DNA from 3 places in the Kitasatospora sp. NPDC086801 genome. Region 1 is predicted to be linked to each of the others. Evidence: predicted binding sites of a transcription regulator. Region 1 holds the regulator's gene; each other region holds the start of a gene.

Evidence for each region. The regulator HrcA, encoded in region 1, represses chaperone genes, less so after heat shock. The targets are predictions, from matches to a motif close to TTNGCACTCNGNNNNNCNGAGTGCNAA.
Region 2: the regulator HrcA is predicted to act here: its motif matches at 3,491-3,517, upstream of ACIPLC_RS31160 (FmdB family zinc ribbon protein).
Region 3: the regulator HrcA is predicted to act here: its motif matches at 1,546-1,572, upstream of groL (chaperonin GroEL).

The regions. Positions count from the first base shown of each region.
Region 1 is NZ_JBIVAX010000002.1:276,442-281,906, forward strand. Features, by position in the region: gene ACIPLC_RS04660 (16S rRNA (uracil(1498)-N(3))-methyltransferase) at 1-319, opposite strand, end outside; gene dnaJ (molecular chaperone DnaJ) at 495-1,634, opposite strand; gene hrcA (heat-inducible transcriptional repressor HrcA) at 1,710-2,744, opposite strand; gene htpX (zinc metalloprotease HtpX) at 3,008-3,928, shown strand; gene ACIPLC_RS04680 (hypothetical protein) at 4,023-4,607, shown strand; gene ACIPLC_RS04685 (DUF3097 domain-containing protein) at 4,632-5,459, shown strand.
Region 2 is NZ_JBIVAX010000041.1:64,355-69,819, forward strand. Features, by position in the region: gene ACIPLC_RS31130 (phosphatase PAP2 family protein) at 1-238, opposite strand, end outside; gene ACIPLC_RS31135 (sigma-70 family RNA polymerase sigma factor) at 665-1,636, shown strand; gene ACIPLC_RS31140 (hypothetical protein) at 1,776-2,012, shown strand; gene mscL (large conductance mechanosensitive channel protein MscL) at 2,028-2,447, opposite strand; gene ACIPLC_RS31150 (hypothetical protein) at 2,478-2,741, opposite strand; gene ACIPLC_RS31155 (hypothetical protein) at 2,848-3,060, opposite strand; gene ACIPLC_RS31160 (FmdB family zinc ribbon protein) at 3,147-3,479, opposite strand; gene ACIPLC_RS31165 (MFS transporter) at 3,640-5,022, opposite strand; gene ACIPLC_RS31170 (potassium/proton antiporter) at 5,412-5,465, opposite strand, start outside.
Region 3 is NZ_JBIVAX010000019.1:8,070-13,534, forward strand. Features, by position in the region: gene thrC (threonine synthase) at 1-284, shown strand, start outside; gene ACIPLC_RS20555 (MoaD/ThiS family protein) at 321-599, shown strand; gene ACIPLC_RS20560 (cold-shock protein) at 1,179-1,382, shown strand; gene groL (chaperonin GroEL) at 1,729-3,351, shown strand; gene ACIPLC_RS20570 (hypothetical protein) at 3,446-3,802, shown strand; gene ACIPLC_RS20575 (hypothetical protein) at 3,815-4,480, opposite strand; gene ACIPLC_RS20580 (PadR family transcriptional regulator) at 4,538-4,921, shown strand; gene ACIPLC_RS20585 (hypothetical protein) at 4,918-5,465, shown strand, end outside.

The DNA.
Region 1 (5,465 bases):
CGACCTCGGTCATGGTCTCCACCGCGAGCTCGCCGCGGTCACCCTTGGGCAGCGCCTGGACGACGACGATCCGCGGTACCGGCTCGGGCTCCCGGCGGACGGCGGCCACCGTGACGTCGATCGCGTCCTTGCCGAGCACCGCGGCGACCGTCCCGTCCACCCCGAGGCCCAGCCCGTCGGCGAGGGTCACCGCCTCGCCCGCCGCCAGCCGCTTCACCGCGGCCGCGTGCCGCCCCTCCGGCCCGTCGAGGCGCACCACGGAGCCGGGCGTGGCAGCGGCGATCCGCTCGGTCTCGACGACGAAGACGGGGGCGGTCATGCGGGGAACCTCCGGGGGTGGGAGCGGATCGGGAACGCGAAAGGGGTGCCGGGGCAGGACCCCGGCACCCCCGCGCGGACGGCCCGGACAGGCCTAGGGCGGGTCTGACAATTCCCGCCGGGCACGCGACGCCGCGCGCTGATCCGACGCGAATTGTCAGACCCGCCCTGGGGGCCTATCGGCCGTTGAACGCGTCCTTGAGGCGCGAGAACAGGCCCTGCTGGCCCGGCGCGAACTGGCCGGACGGCCGCTCCTCACCGCGCAGCACCGCGAGCCGGCGCAGCAGGTCCTCCTGCTCGGCGTCGAGCTTGCTGGGCGTCTGCACCTCGACATGCACTATCAGGTCGCCCCGGCCGCCCCCGCGCAGGTGCGTGATGCCGCGGCCGTGCAGCGGGATCGACTGCCCGGACTGGGTGCCGGGCCGGATGTCGACCTCCTCCAGCCCGTCCAGGGTCTGCAGCGGCACCTGGGTGCCCAGGGACGCCGCCGTCATCGGGATGGTGACGGTGCAGTGCAGGTCGTCCCCGCGCCGCTGGAAGACGGTGTGGGTGGTCTCGGCGATCTCGACGTACAGGTCGCCGGCCGGGCCGCCGCCGGGGCCGACCTCGCCCTCGCCGGCCAGCTGGATCCGGGTGCCGTTGTCGACACCGGCCGGGATCTTGACGGTCAGGGTGCGCCGGGCGCGGACCCGACCGTCGCCGGCGCACTCCGGGCACGGGGTCGGCACGACGGTGCCGAAGCCCTGGCACTGCGGGCAGGGGCGGGAGGTCATGACCTGGCCCAGGAACGACCGGGTGACCTGGGAGACCTCGCCCTTGCCGCGACACATGTCGCAGGTCTGCGCGGAGGTGCCAGGGGCCGCGCCCTCGCCGCTGCACGTGGTGCAGGTGACGGCGGTGTCGACCTGGAGTTCCTTGGTGGTGCCGAAGGCGGCCTCCTCCAGGGTGATCTCCAGCCGGATCATGGCGTCCTGGCCGCGGCGGGTGCGCGAGCGCGGGCCGCGCTGGCCGGCCGCGGCGCCGAAGAAGGCGTCCATGATGTCGGAGAAGCCGAAGCCCGCCGCGCCCGCGCCGAAGCCGCCCGCGCCCCCGCCACCCGGCGAGAGCGGGTCGCCGCCGAGGTCGTAGACCTGGCGCTTCTGTGGGTCGGAGAGCACCTCGTAGGCGGCGTTGATCTCCTTGAAGCGCTCCTGCGTCTTCGGGTCCGGATTGACGTCCGGGTGCAGTTCGCGTGCCAGGCGCCGGAAGGCCTTCTTGATCTCGTCCTGCCCCGCATCCCGTCGGACGCCGAGTACCGCGTAGTAGTCCGTGGCCACCAAATGCTCCGCTTGTTCCGCCTGTAGTAGTGCTGCGACTGGACACCGCCGCCGGAGGTCCGACGGCGGCCTGTGCTACGACTCGGCCAGGATCTGACCCACGTACCGCGCCACCGCACGCACCGCCCCCATTGTGCCCGGATAGTCCATCCGGGTCGGACCGATCACACCCAGTTTGGCCACGCTCTCGTCGCCCGAACCGTAACCGACCGACACCACCGAGGTGGAATTCAGCCCCTCGTAGGCGATCTCCCGCCCGATCCGGACCGTCATCGCGGCGTCCGCCGTCTCACCCAGGAGGCGGAGCAGGACGACCTGCTCCTCCAGGGCTTCCAGCACCGGCTGGATGGTCAGGGGGAAGTCGTGCCCGAAGCGGGTCAGATTGGCCGTGCCGGCCAGCATGATCCGCTCCTCGTTCTGTTCGGCGAGCGCTTCGAACAGCGTCGCCAGGACCGTGCTGACGGTCGGGCGGTCCGGCTGCTCGAAACCCGCCGGGAGCTCCTCCAGGAACCCCGGCACGTCCGGCAGCCGCTGGCCGACGGCCCGCACGTTGATCCGGGCCCGCAGGTCCGCCAGGACCGTCTCGCCGACCGGGCCCGGGCAGTCCACCATCCGCTGCTCGACCCGGCCGGTGTTGGTGATCAGGACCAGCATCACCTTGGTCGGGGCCAGCGCCACCAGCTCGATGTGCCGGACCGTGGACCGCGACAGCGAGGGGTACTGCACCACCGCGACCTGCCGGGTGAGCTGGGCGAGCAGCCGCACCGTCCGCATGACCACGTCGTCCAGGTCGACGGCGCCGTCCAGGAAGTGCCGGATCGCCCGGCGCTCGGGGGCGCTCATCGGCTTGACCTCGGCGAGCTTGTCGACGAACAGGCGGTACCCCTTGTCGGTGGGGATGCGCCCGGCGCTGGTGTGCGGCTGGTGGATGTAGCCCTCCTCCTCCAGCGCCGCCATGTCGTTGCGGACGGTCGCCGGGGAGACTCCGAGGTTGTGCCGCTCCACCAGGGCCTTGGAACCGACCGGCTCCTCGGTGCCCACGTAGTCCTGGACGATCGCGCGGAGCACGGCGAGCTTGCGGTCGTCCAGCTGGCGAACCTCACCGGCCATGGGGCACACACCTCCGTCTTCGCACGTTGTCCGTTCGTGTCACGCATGCTGCTGCCCGCTCCGGGACGACCCCGGCTCCGGCACCCGCTTTGGCACTCTGAACGTGCGAGTGCCAAAACCGTACCTGCCAGTGTAAGGCCCGGGCCCAACGGCAGGAACGGCCCGGCCGGAGTGATCCTGCCCGCAGTTCCCGGCGCGGGGGTGGTGCCGTGGGGCCGTCCGGGTGGCAGCATCGAAGACGACGGCGAATGGAGGAGCAAGCAATGTCGAGCTCGGGCCAGCACACCCGTTTCGCGCCCGACCGCGGTCTGACCGGCCGCATGGTCGTGACGATGTTCGTGATCGGGCTGCTGTACGTCGGTTTCACCGGTCTGCTGATCGTGCTGCTGCGCGGCGCCTGGCCACTGATCGTCCTGATCTCCGGCGGGCTGTTCGTGGCCCAGTTCTGGTTCAGCGACAAGATCACCGAACGGGCGATGGGCGCCCACCAGGTGACCCCTGAGCAGTACCCGCAACTGCACGGCACCATCGACCGGCTCTGCGCGCTGGCCGACATGCCCAAACCCCGGGTGGCGGTCGCCGACAACGACATGCCGAACGCCTTCGCCACCGGCCGCAACCCGCAGAACGCCGTGGTGTGCGTCACCACCGGCCTGCTGCGCCGGCTGGAACCCGAGGAACTGGAGGGCGTCCTCGCCCACGAGCTGTCCCACGTCGCCCACCGGGACGTCGCGGTGATGACCATCGCCGGCTTCCTCGGCGTCCTCGCCGGGGCCATGACCCGGATCGCCGTGTACGGCGGATTCATGGGCGGCAACCGCAACAGCAACGACCAGAACGCGGCGATCGCCGCCCTGATCATCCCGCTGGTGTCGATGGTCGTCTACGCCATCAGCTTCCTGCTCACCCGGCTCCTCTCCCGCTACCGGGAACTCGCCGCCGACCGCGCCGCCGCCCAGCTCACCGGCCGGCCCAGCGCCCTCGCCTCCGCGCTCACCAAGGTCACCGGCCAGATCGCCGCCATCCCCAGCAAGGACCTGCGCCAGGCGCAGCCCTACAACGCCTTCTACTTCGCCCCCGCGCTGAGCGCCCGGGAGACCGCCTCGCAGCTGTTCTCCACCCACCCGACGCTGGAGAAGCGGCTGGAGCAGCTGGCGAAGATCTCCGAGCAGCTCGGCCGCTGACGCCCCGCCCGCTGCCGCCCTCCTACGGCCCTCCCCCCAGCCCTCCTCCAGCCCTCCCGACTCCCTCCCGACTCCCTCCTCCGAAAGGATCGCCGTGGGAATCCTGGACACCCTGTTCGGGCGCACCAAGCCCGTCAAGCCCGACCTCGACCAGTTGTTCGGCGTCCCGTCCGCCGCCCTCACCCTGGAGGCCGCGGCCGGGTTCACCCCCACCGGGCTCGGCTCGGTCTGCTTCGCCGCCGTCGAGGGCGCGGCCTTCGTCCAGGTCGAACAGCAGGTGCGGGCGCTGCTCGACGCCGACACCGAACGCGGCGGCGTCCCGGTGGAGGCCTCCAAGGACGGCTACGGCTACTCCTGGCTGCTCGCCCGGCACACCCCCGAGGAGCTGCCGGAGCTGGTCAACGACCTGCACGCGGTCAACAGCGAGCTGGAGGCGAACGGCTTCGGGCCGCAGCTGCTCTGCTCGCTGGTCGGCTTCCGCAACCCGGAGGGGCAGCCGCTGGCCCTGGTCTACCTCTACAAACGCGGCACCTTCTACCCCTTCGCTCCGATGCCCGGCGGCGGGGAGCGGCGCAACAGCCCGCTGGAGCTCCAGGTCAACGCGATGCTGGGGAACGACCTGCGGCTGGAGAAGGACCTCACCCGCTGGTTCCCGGTCTGGGGCGCGCCGGGCCTCTGACGGTCCGTCCGTATAGTCGCTTTCATGCACAGCCGCCAGTACGGACCCGACCTGACCCCGCCGTGGAAGAAGCAGTCGCCCGCCCCGGAGGTGAGCGCCGAACGGGACCTGGTGGTGGAGGAGGCCGCCACCGGCTTCTGCGGCGCGGTGGTGCGCTGCGAGAAGACGGCCGAGGGCTTCACCGTCACCCTGGAGGACCGCTTCGGCAAGCACCGGGTGTTCCCGCTGGTGCCGCGCGGCTTCCTGCTGGAGGGCCGGACGGTCACCCTGGTGCGCCCGGCCGGTCCCGCGCCCGCCCGCGCGCCGGGCCGCACCGCCTCCGGCTCGGTCGCCGTCCCCGGCGCCCGGGCCCGGGTCGCCCGCGAGTCGCGGATCTACGTCGAGGGCCGGCACGACGCCGAACTGGTCGAGCGGGTCTGGGGCGACGACCTGCGGATCGAGGGCGTGGTCGTCGAGTACCTGGAGGGCGTGGACGACCTGCCCGCGATCGTCGCCGACTTCGCCCCCGGCCCGGGGCGGCGCCTCGGCGTCCTGGTCGACCACCTGCTCCCCGGCACCAAGGAGCACCGCATCGCCGCCCAGGTCACCGGCGACGCCGTCCTGGTCGTCGGCCACCCCTACATCGACATCTGGCAGGCCGTGAAGCCCGCCTCCGTCGGCATCCCCGGCTGGCCCGCCGTCCCGCGCGGCGAGGAGTGGAAGGAGGGCGTCTGCCGCCGCCTCGGCTGGCCGGTGAACACCCCCGCCGCCTGGAAGCGGATCCTCTCCACGGTGGACAGCTACAAGGACCTGGAGCCGGAACTGCTGGGCAAGGTCGAGGAGTTGATCGACTTCGTGACGGTTCCGGAGTGAGGCCGA
Region 2 (5,465 bases), on a different contig from region 1:
CCGTGCCGCCGATGTCGGAGAGCGTCTGCACCGAGGCGGTCCAGATCCGGTGCCGCCGGGCGAAGGTGTGCAGTTCGCCGATCCAGCTCTGGTCGAGCTGTTCCAGCGGGCGCCAGTGCCGGGTCACCAGGGTGGCCAGGAGGCCGAACAGCGCGGCGCAGACCACCGCGAGCGCCGAATCCCGCAAGAGGCGGCGGTGACGCGCAGTGACAGCGGTCGAGCTGTTGGTCAGGTGCATGGCTGACACCTTCCCAGTGTCCCGGGCCGATCGGGACCACGGGTGATAGCGATTCGGCATCGTTTGTGGGGAGAACCTGCGTGCGCCGGGGTGTGGGCACCGGCGGGAGCCGGGGGCGCACGGGAACGCGCGCGCCCGCTCCCGGGTTTCACCCTGTACGGCGGCGTGCGCGGGTGCGACGAGTGACGGAATCGCTCCGAAACGGTCGCGGCATCGGCACCGGAGGTGCTCGACCGGTCACCCAGTGTCCATGACCGGGGTGAAAACCGGCAGGATACTGCATCGCGGGGAAGAATCTGAGTGACTTGGGAATGTTGTCCGGATTCTGGTCGTTGGATCGTTACGTGTGAGCCCCGCAGGGCCCGCACTTCTTGCCCTCTCGGGGCAGGCAGGCAGACCTCGGCAATTCCAGCAAAGGGAGCAAGCATGGCCACCCGTGCCGTCGTTCGCGACAGGGCCGACCGGACTCGCGCGGCCCGCCCGACCAACCTTGAGGCCGACCGCGACCTGGTCGGCATGTACCTCGACGAAATCGCCAGGACACCCCTGCTCGATGCCGCCGAGGAGGTCGAGCTCTCGCTGCGGATCGAGGCCGGCGTGTACGCCCAGCACCTGCTGGGGGAGGGCGAGTTCCCCGACGGCGTCAAGCGCGAGGAACTGGAGGCGATAGCCGAGGACGCCGAGCGCGCCAAGGACGTCTTCATCCGCTCCAACCTCCGGCTCGTGGTGGCGGTCGCCCGCCGGTACCCGCGCAGCGGCCTTCCGCTGCTGGACCTCATCCAGGAGGGCAACGCCGGCCTGGTGCGCGCCGTCGAGAAGTTCGACTACGCCAAGGGTTTCAAGTTCTCCACCTATGCCACCTGGTGGATCCGGCAGGCGATCACCCGGTCGATCGCCGACCAGTCCCGCACCATCCGGCTGCCCGTGCACCTGGTCGAGGAGCTGGGGCGGATCCGGCGGGTGCAGCGGGAGAAGTCCAAGGAACTGGGCCGCGAGGCCGAGCCGGCCGAGATCGCGGCCGAGCTGGACACCACCGAGGCCCGGATCAAGGACGTGCTGGACTGGGCCCGCGACCCGGTCAGCCTCAACATGGCGGTCGACGATGAGGGCGAGACCCAGTTCGGCGACCTGGTCGAGGACACCGGGGCGACGTCCCCCGAGGACGCCGTGATGGTCATGCTCCGCCGCGAGGAGCTGGACGGCCTGATCGGGCGGCTGGACGACCGCACGGCCTCGATCATCCGCTCCCGCTACGGGATGGAGGACGGCCGCGAGCGCACCCTCACCGAGGTGGGCAAGCAGCACGGCCTCACCCGCGAGCGGATCCGCCAGATCGAGAAGCACGCGCTGGCCGAGCTGAAGAAGATCGCCGACCACGCGGGCTTCGAGGCCGCCTGAGAACCCGAGAAGCTGCCTGCGGCCCCCATCCACCACGGGCCCTGGTGCGGAGCCCTCCGCACCAGGGCCCGTGGTGTGCCACGGGGCTCTTAGGCTGGAGGGACAGGACGATCCGGACGGCAGTCGACGGGAAGCGGAAGTGAGCAGGGTGAGCGAGCAGGGGCAGGAACGGGAGCAGCAGGAGCAGGGGGCACAGCAGGAACGGGAGGGGCGGCCGGCGGCGCCGAAGGCCCGGCTGGTCTTCCGGGACCCACTGGACCAGCAGTCCCGGGACGACACCGACACCGGCTGGGGCGAGCGCCCCGGGGCGGGGGAGAGCGGTGGGCGGGGGCTGGACTGGTACCTGAGCCAGCGCCCGCCGCACCACGGGGACTGATGGAAGCGAGCGTGCTCAGCGCTGCGGGGTGACCAGCGCGTCGCGGATCTCGGTGAGCAGTTGGACCTCCTTGGCCTCGGCCTCCGCCGCCGCCTCGACGGGGCTCTTCCGCCTGGCGGCCAGCCTGTTCATGGGCACGATCAGGACGAAGTAGACGACGGCTGCGGTGATCAGGAACTGCAGTACGGCGCTGAGCACCGATCCCCACAGGATGAGGATCCCGGACGTGACCTCGCCGGTGGCGTTCAGCTCGCAGGGCCCCTTGAGGCAGGAACTGTAGGACGCCAGGTCCTTCGTTCCGAAGACGCCGACGATCGGATTGATCACACCCTTGACGAAGGCGTTGACGATGTTGGTGAAGGCCGCGCCGATGACGACGGCGACGGCGAGTTCGACGACGTTCCCACGCAGCAGGAATTCCTTGAAGCCTTTCATGCCGCCGTGAACGACGAAGTCGTTGCCCGGTTACGGGTGATCTTCGATTGCCCCGGACTGACAACCCGTCCGGCCCACCGGGCCGCCCGGGGGCGGCGGCAGTCCGGCCCGCGCGGGCCCGACCGCGAGTGCCGCGGCCACCGCGAGCAGCACCAGCGCGGGCACCCCGGCCCGCCGCCGTACGGCGTGCCGCCAGCGCCGCCACCCGCCGGCCCCGCGCCGGATCGGCGGGAAGCGCGGTACCTCCCGCCGGGGTGGCACGGTGGGTGCGGGCAGCGGGACGGAGAGGCTCATGGTCGTCATGGTCACCACCGGGGGTCGTAGGGGACCGCCCCTTCTGCGGGCCGGTCGTTCTCTGGCGACCCCCACGATGTGCGCCGCGCGCCGCTGCGGAAAGCCCTTATCCGCAGCCTGTGGACAACTCGGCCCTGTGGATGACTTCGTACACCCGCACGAGTGCATCCGGCCCGCCCGGGATGACGAACCGGATGACGAACGGAATCACGAACGGAATCACGAACGGGATCACGAACGGGATCACGCACGGAATCACGCACGGAATCACGAACGGAATCACGCACGGAATCACGAACGGAATCACGAACCGGATCACGAACGGAATGACGGAAAGGCCCGCCGCCCCGCGAAGAACGCGGGGCCGACGGGCCTTTCCGATGCGCTGTGCGTCCGGCGCCGAGGTCAGCTCGCGGCCGGAGCCGGGCTGGAGGAGCCGGAAGAGCTCGAAGAGCCGGAGGACGAGGACGCCGAGGACGCCGAGGACGACGCCGGGGTCGAGCCGGACGACGACGCCGAGGAGCCGCCGGAGGCGCTGGCGCCCACCGTGCTGCTGGAGGACGAGCGGCTGTCGGTGCGGTAGAAGCCCGAGCCCTTGAACACGACGCCCACGGCCGAGAAGACCTTGCGGAGCCGTCCCTGGCAGTCGGGGCACGTGGTCAGCGCCTCGTCGGTGAACTTCTGCACCGCCTCCAGGCCGTTGCCGCACTCGGTGCACTGGTACTGGTACGTGGGCACTTGTCTTCCTCCTGGCACTCTCGCCTGATGAGTGCTAACGATGGTCAATGATGCGGCATTCCGCTGGATCAGTCCAGCGACTCCGATGTGAGATGAGCCGTGGTCGAGCCGCGCACGCTCCGCCACCGCGGCTTCGCACCGTGCACCACCGCGTGACCGCTCAGCCCTTGGCCGCGCCCACCAGCTGTGTCGCGGCGCCGCGTTCCGGTGCGGCCGCGACCACCGGGCCCGCCCCGCCCGGCGCGGTCAGCAGGTGCCGCAGCGACACCAGCGCGACCAGGCCCAGGCCGGCGCCGGCCACCGGCACCAGGAAGCCGGTGGACGGCCCGTGGCCGTCGATCAGCCGCCCGGCCGCCATCGAGCCGATCGCCAGGCCGAGGCCGATGGCGCCGGTCAGCCAGGTGAACGCCTCGGTCTTGGCACCGTCCGCGACGAGGGTCTCGACCAGGGTGTAGCCGCTGATCAGGGTCGGCGCGATGGCCAGGCCGCAGACCAGTCCGGCGACGGAGAGCGCGACCAGGTTGGGCATCGCCCAGAGCGTGGAGCAGCCCAGCACCAGCAGGGCGTAGCTCATGATCATCCGCTGCTGCACGGCCCGCCGCCAGGCGATCACGCCGTACAGCACGCCGGCCACCATCGAGCCGCCGGCGAAGATCCCGTACACGGTGCCGGCGGCGCCGTGCTGCCCGACCGAGTCGGCGAAGGCGTTCACCGAGACCTGCATGCCGCCGAACACGGTGCCCACTCCGAGGAAGGCCCCGGCCAGCAGTCGGACGCCGGGGGAGGCGAGCGCGGAGGCGCGTCGCACGCCGGGCTGGGGCAGGATCCGGGCGGGCGCGGTGCGCCGCTGGGCGGCGAAGGCCAGGCCGCCGACGAAGGTCAGCGTGGCCTCGGCGACCAGTCCGGCCGAGGGGCTGACCGAGGTGGCGACGGCGGCGGCCAGGATCGGGCCGATCACGAAGGTGAACTCGTCCGTCACGGACTCGAAGGCGAAGGCGGTGCTCACCCTGGCCGCGGACGAGGCGGACGCGCCGTCCGCGGTGAACTTGGCGACCCAGCGGGACCGGACCATGGCGCCGATCTGCGGAACGCTCGCGCCGGCCGGGGCGGCGGCCAGGAACAGGCTCCAGGCCGGTGCGTGGCCGAGCGCCAGCGCGATCAGCGCGCCGACCGAGGCCGCGTGCACCACGACGGTCGGGACGAGGACGGCGGTCTGGCCGTACCGGTCGGCGAGCCGGCCGGTCTGCGGGCCGATCAGGGCCTGGGCGACGGCGGCGACGGCCGCGACCGTGCTCGCGGTGCCGTACGAGCCGTGGGTGTCCTTGACGAGCAGCAGGATGCCCATGCTGAGCATCGCGTACGGCAGCCGCGCGAGGAGCGCCGGGGCCAGGAACGTCCAGGCGCCGGGCGTGCGCAGCAGCGTGCCGTACCCGACCCGCACGGGAGCGGGGGCGTCGGTGGTGCCGGTGGCGGGGGTGGCGTTCGCGGTGTCACGCGGGGTCGCGGTGTCCGCGGGGTTGTCGACCGTTCGGCGGGCCGTCACGGTCGGTCCTTCCTGCTGCCTGGTAGCGCGGCAGGGCATGGGATGGCCCCGACGGCGCCGAGAGTCGTCCTCTCGCGCGTCGACCGGGGTAGATACCGGGCCGGCCCGGCGTGGTGGCCGAGGTCCGGACCGCGGCCGCCGAACGGTCGCGCCAACTCTGCGTCAGGCAGATGCAGATGCTGGGTGTGATCTGACCATCATACATATACGCGCGTAGATGTCGCGTGCATCCCCAGACTACAAGGCACGTCCAAAGTTGTCCTGCCAATCGAAGGTGAACAGCGGGTGAGGCCTTCCGGTCCACCACCCGCCGCCCACCCTGCCGGGTCGCTGCCCGACGCCGGGGAGCTCGCCGCCCGACGGTGGGGCTCACCGTCCGACGGTACGACTCACCGCCCGTGCAGCCACCCCGCGAGCTTGCCGCCCTTGTCCACGGCCCGCAG
Region 3 (5,465 bases), on a different contig from region 1:
GCACCGGCGGCGCGGTCGAGGACGTCACCGACGCCGAGGTGGTGGACGCGATCCGGCTGCTGGCCCGGACGGAGGGCGTCTTCGCCGAGACCGCGGGCGGGGTGACCGTCGGCGTGCTGAAGAAGCTGGTCGAGACCGGGCAGCTGGACCCGGCCAAGGAGACCGTCGCGATCAACACCGGCGACGGCCTGAAGACCCTGGACGCCGTCGCCGGGGCCGGGATGACCGCCGTCATCCGCCCGACCCTGGCGTCCTTCCACGACGCCGGCCTCGCGTCCGCCTGAACACCCCCGCCCCGCTGCGCACCCGCTAGGAGAACCATGAGCGCCAACGTCCGTATCCCCACCATCCTGCGCACCTACACCGGCGGCGCCGCCGAGGTGGCCGCCGAGGGCGCCACCCTGGGCGAGGTCATCGCCGACCTGGAGAAGAACCACGCGGGGATCGCCGCCCGGATCCTGGACGACGCCGGCAAGCTGCGCCGCTTCGTCAACGTCTACGTGAACGACGACGACGTGCGCTTCTCCGAGGGCCTGGCGACCGGGATCGCGGACGGCGCCAGCGTCTCGATCATCCCGGCGGTGGCCGGCGGCTGCTGAGCCGCTCCCCGGACCGGGGCACGCCGCCCGCGCCGTTCGTCCGACCGGCCGTCCGCACGTACGGAATTCCGTTCTCCGTACCCGCGGGCGGCCGGTCGTATTTCGGCGGGAATATGGCGGGGTCAAGTCGGAGTAGAGTGTGGCTCGGTTGGGAACAGGGCTTCCCCCCATCCTCACCCGCGAATCGCCGGACGGTCGTCCGGCCGCTGGGACCGGTCGGGCGCCTGGGCCGTGAAACATGTCAGGCAGATGTCAGAATTCCCGCGGGGATTTGTAGTAATCCGTCCGCTATGTCCGGCGTGAAATGCCGAATTCCTCCCGGTTTAGCCCGTCCTGCCCCTTGGCGCGGTGCCGGAATTCCCCGCAGCTGACCCTGTTGCAGAGGGCGTCGATCCGGATACATTCAGCCGCGGTCGACGTAATCACCCGCTCACAGGGCGCCGTCAGGTGCCCCTGGCGGAGGGCTGCGGCGTGCACGGCTGCGCCCAGGGGGGGTTCCCCGGGCCGGCCTTCAAACCAGACCCGGGCCCGCGACCTGCGGGCGCGTGAAGGGCCAGCACAGCACTAGGGGAGTTCGGAATGGCTCAGGGCACCGTCAAGTGGTTCAACGCGGAGAAGGGCTACGGCTTCATCGCGGTCGACGGTGGTGCGGACGTCTTCGTCCACTACAGCGCGATCCAGATGGACGGCTACCGCACCCTCGAGGAGGGCCAGCGGGTCGAGTTCGAGATCTCCCAGGGACAGAAGGGCCCGCAGGCGGACATGGTCCGCGCCGCGGTGTGACCCCCTTCCGACCCCAGGAGCTCGGCGCGGCCCACGGCTGGTGACCACTCGCTTCTCGGCGGGCCCGTACGACACGCGTCGTACGGGCCCGTCGGCGTTCCCCGGCGGGGAGTTGCGCGGGCCGGCGGGAGCGCCCCGGGCGGCTCGCGGGATCGCGATTGGGCTTGCACTCGACCACCCCGAGTGCTAATTATTGGCGTTAGCACTCACAGCGTGAGAGTGACAGCGGACCGGGTCGGTGAGGCCCCCGGGAGCGGTAGGGGAAAGGACCCCCGCACACCAGGGCCGTCCGTCGCGGGCACCCCTTGGTCCGAGCAGTCGACCGTGTCCCGGAGGACCACTTCTGATGGCCAAGATCATCGCCTTTGATGAGGAAGCTCGCCGCGGCCTTGAGCGTGGCATGAACCAGCTCGCCGACGCAGTGAAGGTCACGCTCGGCCCCAAGGGTCGCAACGTCGTGCTGGAGAAGAAGTGGGGCGCCCCCACGATCACCAACGACGGTGTCTCCATCGCCAAGGAGATCGAGCTCGAGGACCCCTACGAGAAGATCGGCGCGGAGCTCGTCAAGGAGGTCGCCAAGAAGACCGACGACGTCGCGGGTGACGGCACCACCACCGCCACCGTGCTCGCCCAGGCCCTGGTTCGCGAGGGTCTGCGCAACGTCGCCGCCGGCGCCAACCCGATGGCCCTGAAGCGCGGCATCGAGAAGGCCGTCGCCGCCGTCTCCGACCAGCTGCTGGCCCAGGCCAAGGACGTGGAGACCAAGGAGCAGATCGCCTCCACCGCCTCCATCTCGGCCGCCGACACCCAGATCGGCGAGCTCATCGCCGAGGCCATGGACAAGGTCGGCAAGGAAGGCGTCATCACCGTCGAGGAGAGCAACACCTTCGGCCTGGAGCTTGAGCTCACCGAGGGCATGCGCTTCGACAAGGGCTACATCTCCGCCTACTTCGCGACCGACCTGGAGCGGATGGAGGCGACGTTCGAGGACCCGTACATCCTCATCGCCAACTCCAAGATCGGCTCGGTCAAGGACCTGCTGCCGCTGCTGGAGAAGGTCATGCAGGGCGGCAAGCCGCTCGTCATCATCGCCGAGGACGTCGAGGGCGAGGCCCTGTCGACCCTGGTCGTGAACAAGATCCGCGGCACCTTCAAGTCCGTCGCCGTCAAGGCCCCGGGCTTCGGCGACCGCCGCAAGGCCATGCTCGGCGACATCGCCATCCTCACCGGTGGCACCGTGATCTCCGAGGAGGTCGGCCTCAAGCTGGAGAACGCCGGCATCGACCTGCTGGGCACCGCCCGCAAGGTGGTCATCACCAAGGACGAGACGACCATCGTCGACGGTGGCGGCGACAGCGAGCAGGTCGCCGGCCGCGTGAACCAGATCCGCGCCGAGATCGAGAACAGCGACTCGGACTACGACCGCGAGAAGCTCCAGGAGCGCCTCGCCAAGCTGGCCGGCGGCGTGGCCGTCATCAAGGCCGGCGCGGCCACCGAGGTGGAGCTCAAGGAGCGCAAGCACCGCATCGAGGACGCCGTCCGCAACGCGAAGGCCGCCGTCGAGGAGGGCATCGTCGCCGGTGGTGGCGTCGCGCTGCTCCAGGCCTCGGTCGCCTTCGACAAGCTGGAGCTGGAGGGCGACGAGGCCACCGGTGCCAACATCGTCAAGGTCGCGCTGGAGGCCCCGATCAAGCAGATCGCGACCAACGCCGGCTTGGAGGGTGGCGTCGTGGTGGAGAAGGTGCGCAACCTCCCCGCCGGTCACGGCCTGAACGCGGCCACCAACACCTACGTCGACCTGATCGCCGAGGGCATCATCGACCCGGCCAAGGTGACCCGCTCCGCGCTGCAGAACGCCGCCTCCATCGCGGCGCTGTTCCTCACCACCGAGGCCGTCATCGCCGACAAGCCGGAGAAGGCCGCTGCGGCCGCCGGCGGCGGCATGCCGGGCGGTGACATGGACTTCTGATCCTGATCGCATGATCGGATCGGCTGGTTCCTGATCGTGTGGGCGGTCCCCTTCGGGGGGCCGCCCACACGGCGTTCTACCGCAGAATGGACAGATGGCTTCCGACGACATCGAGACCGCACTGCACAACGCGCGGGCGCAGATCCTGGCCGACCTCACCGCGCGGGACGTGGCAGACGCCGCCGTCGTCTCCCTGGTGGAGCAGGCCGTGACCCACCGCCGCTGGTGGCTGGAGCAGTGGCCGGACGGCACCGAGTACGTGCTCGGGCTGGTCGCCCAGGACGTCCAGGACGCGCTGCTGGAGGCGTACGGGCGCTGGCCGCTGTGCACCGCCTGCGCCGTGGACGGGGACCCGCACGCGCTCGGCGTGGAGCCCGAGCTGGGGCCGGAGCCGCACTGGGTGTGCGGCAAGCAGGGCGCGGTGGTCGCGCCGGTCGGCGAGCTGCCCTAGGGCGGACACGCCCTAACCTTCGAGGCCGCCGAGTTCGGCCGTCAGGTTGGCGCGGGCGGCGTCGGTGAAGCGCTCGCGGGCGGTGGGGGTGCGGTAGAGCGCGGGCAGGGCGAGGAGTCGGCGCAGCACGGCGGCCCGGCCGGCGCGGAAGTCCGGCTCCGGGACGAAGGCGTACTCCGCGCGGACGGCGGAGGCGTACGCCGCGTACGCCTCCGGGGCGCCGCCGAGGACGGCGAGGTCCGCGTCGCAGAGCACCTCGCCGTCGCGGTCGCCCGGCGCCGGGTGGTGGGTGACGGTGAGCAGGACCAGCCGCTCGACCTCGGCCACCCGGGCGGCGGGCAGGCCGGCGGCGGTCAGCGCGCGCACGGCCAGGGCGGCGCTGCGCTCCTCGTTCTCGGAGCGGTCGGGCCGGTAGACGGCGTCGTGGAACCAGGCCGCGAGCCGGACGGCGTCCGGGTCGGCGGCGTGCCCGGCGAGGTCGTCGACGTGCCGCAGGACCGCGTGCAGGTGCTCCGGGGTGTGGTAGCGGCGCTGCGGCTCGGACCAGCGGCGCAGCAGCTCCCGCCCGTACGGCTCGGGGTCTTCGGCGGCGGCGCAGCGGTGCAGCAGCGCCGTCCAGTCGGCGAGCAGGCCGTCGGTGAGGTCCTCGGTGCTGGGCGTGGTGGGCATGGGGGCCATTGTGGCGGGTCGGCGAAGTACTGGACCTATAGGTAGGTTGGCGATATATGTAGTCGTATGACTGAACGCTCGATGCAGGAGCCGACGCTGCTGCTGCTCACCGCCCTGGCGGACGCCCCCAGACACGGCTACGCCCTCATCCAGGAGATCGCCGCCATTTCCGGGGGCCGGGTCAAGATGCGCACCGGCACCCTGTACGGCGCCCTCGACCGGCTGCTCCAGCAGGGGCTGATCGAGGTCGCCGCGGAGGAGGTCGTGGACGGGCGGGCGCGCCGCAGCTACGCGCTGACCAGCGCCGGCCGGGCGGTGCTGGCCGCCGAGGCGGGGCGGCTGCGGGCCGTCGCCACCGAGGCGGAACGCCGTCTCGCGAACGTCTGGTCGGCGTTGCAGGGGAAGCCGGAGCCGAAGGGGCAGTCGATGATGAGGGGGTTCTCCGCATGACCACACCGACGATGGGGGCGCCTTCGACCGCGTTGCGGGCGGCGCTGCAGTTCTACCCGCCCCGCTACCGCCGGGAGCGGGGCGAGGAACTGGCCGCGGTGTTCGCCGACACCACGGCGGAGGCGGGCCGCTCGGCCGTCGCCCGCGAGGCGTTCGACCTGGCCGTGTACGGGCTGCGGGTGCGGCTCGGGCTGACCGGCTCCTCGCTGGCCGGGCGGGTGCTCGCGCTGGCCGCGCCGATGGTCGCCGGGGCGCTGGCCGGCGCGGGGCTGGTGCCGTGGGTGAGCGATGCGGAGCAGGCCGCCCACCGGCTGACCTGGGACCACTCGTACACCACGTACGCCCTGACCATCGCGCCGCCGGTGATCGCGTTGCTGCTCGCGGCGGCCGTCGTGATGGGGCGCTGGACGGCGGTGCGGGTCATCCTGCTGGTCCAGGCCGTCTCCGCGCTGTTCGTGCTGGCGCAGGCCGTCGTGGAGCCGCCGTACTTCGACCTCTGGGGGGTGGGGGACAGCAGCGTGTCCACCATGCCGTTCGTGCTGGG